2 regions of the Dorea chungnamensis genome follow, and region 1 is predicted to be linked to the other one. Evidence: predicted binding sites of a transcription regulator. Region 1 holds the regulator's gene; the other holds the start of a gene.
What was found. The regulator HrcA, encoded in region 1, represses chaperone genes, less so after heat shock. The targets are predictions, from matches to a motif close to TGTTAGCACTCNNNNNNNNNGAGTGCTAACA.
Positions count from the first base shown of each region.

Region 1 (2,414 bases):
TCAGGATTGAATTCCTGTCCTACCGCTTCGATAGGTTTGACCCCAACTCCTTCCAGTGTAGTCATCAACTGTTTATACACCATCTCCATTCCTTGGATAAAGGGATCGTTTTTTTCTTCTTCCTTGACACCATTAAGCCCTCGCTCAAAATTATCAACTACCGGAAGAATCTTATCTATGATATCTTTCGCTCCAATTTCATACATCTGGGATTTTTCCTTTTCTGTACGCTTGCGGAAGTTATCAAACTCAGCCATCTGACGAGTAAGTCTGTCTGTCAGTTCTTCGATCTTCTCGTCCTTTTTATCTTTTTTATTCTTCTTGCCAAATATCTTTTTTTCAGATTTGGATTCATCACTGTTCTTGGCTTCTGCTTCGTCAGCAATTTCATCTGATTCAGCATCTTCTTTTGTAGCAGCGTCCGCTTCTGATTCTACTTCATTATCTCTTTCGTCGCCAGTTTCTTCTGCAGCTTTTTCGTCGGCTTCTGTCTGCTCTGCAGCAGCTTTCTTTGCCTCCTCAACTGCTTCTTTTACCATCTCTTCCTGGCTCTTCTCCTGATTATTTTCCAAGGGTTATTCCACCTTTCTTATTCTTTTTTATGAAACATCCGATCCAGCTCATTCTGAAGCCGTTTCATAGATTTCAATACATGTTCATAATCCATTCTTTTTGGTCCGATAATACCTATGGTTCCCTTCATGCCATCTCCCAATTCATAAGTTGCGGTGACAACACTACAATCCTTCATAGTCTGTACCGGTGTCTCATCACCAATATATACCTGAATCCCTGTATTATCTTCTTTTGCCAGCGTCTGTGTCACTAGTTCAGTCAATTGCTGCTTTTCTTCAAAAGCACTGATAATTTCCTGAGCACTCTGATTATCACTCAATTCCGGGTACTTAAATATGTTCGTAGCACCACTTGTATAGATCTGCATATCTTCATCGATCTGAATGGCATCCGCTACTGCATCCAGAACATTTCCAATCACTGCACTGTGTATTCCAGCCTGCTCTTTCAGCCTTGCAATCAATCCAAGATTAATCTCTTCAATAGACATACCATTTAACGTTGTGTTAAGAAGCATATTCAACTTCAATAAATTTTCATTACTGAGTGGTTCATCTATATTAATAATCTTGTTCTTAATCACATTACCGCCAAGTACGATCACCGCAATGATCTGTTCCTCGTCTACCATAGACAACTGAATGAACTTAATTTTATTCGCGCTGTTCATTGGTGTAGAGACCATTGTTGCGTAATTCGTATTACTGGCAAGAACTTTCGCTGCCTGCTTCAGAAGCTGTTCCATCTTGTCTGCCTTATCCAGCATCTGCTCCTGCATCTCATTCAGTTCCTGTTCCTTCTCTTCCATCAACATATCAACATAAAGTCTATAGCCCTTATCCGAAGGAATTCGTCCAGCAGACGTATGTGGCTGTATAATGTAACCAAGCTCTTCCAGATCAGCCATCTCATTACGAATCGTTGCAGAACTCAGATTCAAATCCGTATATTTTGAAATCGTTCTGGAACCAACAGGCTCGCCGGTCTCAAGATAATTCTGAATGATTGCATGCAGAATTTTTAATTTACGATCACTAAGTCCATGATCCGCTATCATCTGCACTCCTCCTTTCGGATTTCCCTGTTAGCACTCGAATTTAAGGAGTGCTAACATCTTCGACTATTAATGTATCACTATGGTTTTCATTTGTCAACATAGTTTACATATTTTTTATAAAATGAATTTAGATGAGAATGGTTATGATTGGAATGTGGACGGCGAGAAGATGGATGGAATGGCTGGCATTACGGAGTCCTTCGCTAAGAATCCATAACAGGAAAAGAAGCAGATATTTGGCGACCAGGCTGATTCGCCCCGAAATCTTGATGATTTCGAGGCTCAGCAGCCTTCTCAGATTTGGCTGGAAACCAAATCTTCGCACAAAATATCTGCTTCTTTTCCTATAACGGCTTCTAGTGCTTGTCCAACGAATGCCAGCCATTCCATCCATCTTCTCGCCTGACATTCCAAACCACTAATCTTCCTCATCAGGGAGATTCTGCGCATGATGAAAAGTAGAAAAGTATTATCAAAAATCCTAACTAAGCTCGATTTTTTCTGCTTCTTCCGGCTTAAACTCATTTTCAAGGTCATAGATATTATGTCCGGTAGATTCACCCAATACTCTTCCTTCTAATGAGTAGCAACGGATAAATCTCTTTGGATCGATACTGGACCAGTGTTCTACATCCCAGCTCATATAACCATCTGCGTCAGATTTCTTTTCTTTCAGATATAAATCTACCTGACGTCCATCCTTCATGATCTGGATCAATCCTTTTGTTCCATCCACTTCTAATTCTTCCTTTTTTACTGAATCGTAAACTTTCATGATATT
Region 1 is NZ_JBDOHT010000006.1:143,271-145,684, reverse strand. Features, by position in the region: gene grpE (nucleotide exchange factor GrpE) at 1-572, opposite strand, end outside; gene hrcA (heat-inducible transcriptional repressor HrcA) at 590-1,633, opposite strand; gene ABE613_RS07305 (hypothetical protein) at 1,761-2,042, opposite strand; gene ABE613_RS07300 (hypothetical protein) at 2,115-2,408, opposite strand.

Region 2 (2,414 bases), 110 kb from region 1:
CCTGTCCGCCTGTCAGAATAGCGATATCTTTGAGCATTTCTTTTCTTCTGTCACCATAGCCAGGAGCTTTTACAGCAGCTACATTGAATGTTCCACGCAGTTTGTTCACAATTAACGTAGTAAGTGCCTCTCCTTCTACGTCCTCTGCAATGATCAATAATCTTGCACCAGACTGTACAATCTGCTCTAACAATGGAAGAATCTCCTGAATATTAGAAATCTTCTTATCTGTGATCAAGATATATGGATCATCCAGAACAGCTTCCATCTTATCCATATCCGTTGCCATATATGCAGATACATATCCACGATCAAACTGCATACCTTCTACCAGATCAAGTTCTGTCTTCATTGTCTTGGACTCTTCGATTGTGATAACTCCATCGTTAGATACCTTTTCCATTGCATCTGCAACCATCTCTCCAACTTCTACATCGCCTGCTGAGATTGCTGCAACTTTTGCGATCTGATCTTTATCTCTTACTTTACTGGACATCTTAGCAATTGCTTCAACCGCTGCATCTGTTGCTTTCTTCATACCTTTACGGAGAATAATCGGATTAGCACCTGCTGCCAGGTTCTTCATTCCTTCATGTACCATAGACTGTGCTAATACAGTTGCTGTTGTAGTACCATCTCCGGCAACATCATTTGTCTTAGATGCAACTTCCTTGATTAACTGTGCTCCCATATTCTCAAAAGCATCTTCCAATTCGATCTCTTTTGCAATTGTAACACCATCATTTGTAATCAGTGGTGCACCGAATGATTTGTCAAGAACAACATTACGTCCTTTTGGTCCAAGTGTTACTCTCACTGTGTCTGCCAACTGGTTAACTCCTGCTTCCAATGCGCTTCTTGCTTCTGCGCCATATTTAATTTCTTTTGCCATGATAAATCTGCCTCCTATACTCTATTAAAAATCTTTTCTATATTCATTATTATTGACTGTTCTTTATTCACAGATGGCAAGAATGTCATCCTGTTTTACAATAATATATTCTTCGTCTTCAATCTCTACAGTTGTTCCTGAATATTTAGAATAAATAACCTTCTGTCCAACTGCAACATTCATTGTCACTTCTTTTCCATCAACTGTTCCACCTGGTCCAACAGCAATTACTTCTGCCTGCTGTGGTTTTTCTTTTGACTGTCCAGGAATGACTATTCCTGACTTTGTAGTCTCTTCTGCAACCAACTGCTTTAATACAACTCTGTCTCCTAATGGTACTAATTTCATATTTATTCCTCCTTAATTATATCCAAAGATTTGTCAGCACTCACAAAAAGAGAGTGCTAAAAGACTCTAGATATAAAATAGCACTCTCTTTCTACTTTGTCAACACACTTTCTATTTAGTTTACAAGTTTTTTATAAAATCCATTTCGAATCTGAAACTTCAATATCTTCCCCGATTTATTCCAATAACGTTCTTTGATGAATCCATTGCACCCAATATTTCCGTTTGACGTCTCAATATGGCATTCATAGATTCCATCCAGTGAAAATATCGGAAGTTCTGTCTCCTCTGATAGAAAATATATGCATTCTTCGTCTGGATTATACGTAATGATTTTACAGCGATGAGAAGTTTCATCAAAATATCCGTCTTTAAGTACCATTCTCGACATTCGAAGCTCTGCCGGACACTTTTCGTACATATATATTTCTCCTTTCCTATTGATACCCCGCCGAGATATTACAGCTAAACTCAAATAAGGGTATCAGTTGCCCGATACCCTTTCTACTCTGACTATTTCATACGTTCTGCTTTGATATGTTCCAATTCTGTAAATACATAATCATTAACAACTTTAATGTAGGTTCCTTTCATACCGGAAGAACGTGATTCAATTACGCCGGCACTCTCGAACTTACGGAGTGCATTTACAATTACAGATCTCGTAATTCCAACACGATCCGCAATCTTGCTTGCAACCAGAATTCCCTCGGTTCCGTCAAGTTCATCAAAAATATGAATGATAGCTTCTAACTCTGAATAAGATAATGTACTGATTGCCGACTGTACAATATGTTCTTTTCTGGTCTCTTCGGCACTTTCTTCATTCACCGAACGAAGCATCTCCAATCCTACAACTGTTGCTCCATACTCACTCAAGATAATATCATCAATCTCATACATCTGTTCTTTTTTATAGATAAATAAAGTACCCAGGCGCTCTCCTGCGATATCAATCGGCGTAATAATTGCCTGATATTTTTTCACTGCATCTTCAGAAAAACCTAAGGTCTGCAGATTCACATTCTCTTTGGTTGACAAGATACTCAAAAGTCGCTCATTTAGCATATCATCAATATGTTTCCCGATTTCCTGCTCAATCAATTCTTTAATATAAGGTACATTGTCACATTTGCTTCCCCCAAGTACCTTTCCCTTTTTACTTACGACTAAT
Region 2 is NZ_JBDOHT010000006.1:30,145-32,558, reverse strand. Features, by position in the region: gene groL (chaperonin GroEL) at 1-892, opposite strand, end outside; gene ABE613_RS06745 (co-chaperone GroES) at 956-1,240, opposite strand; gene ABE613_RS06740 (hypothetical protein) at 1,356-1,661, opposite strand; gene codY (GTP-sensing pleiotropic transcriptional regulator CodY) at 1,754-2,414, opposite strand, start outside.
Region 2: the regulator HrcA is predicted to act here: its motif matches at 1,272-1,302, upstream of ABE613_RS06745 (co-chaperone GroES).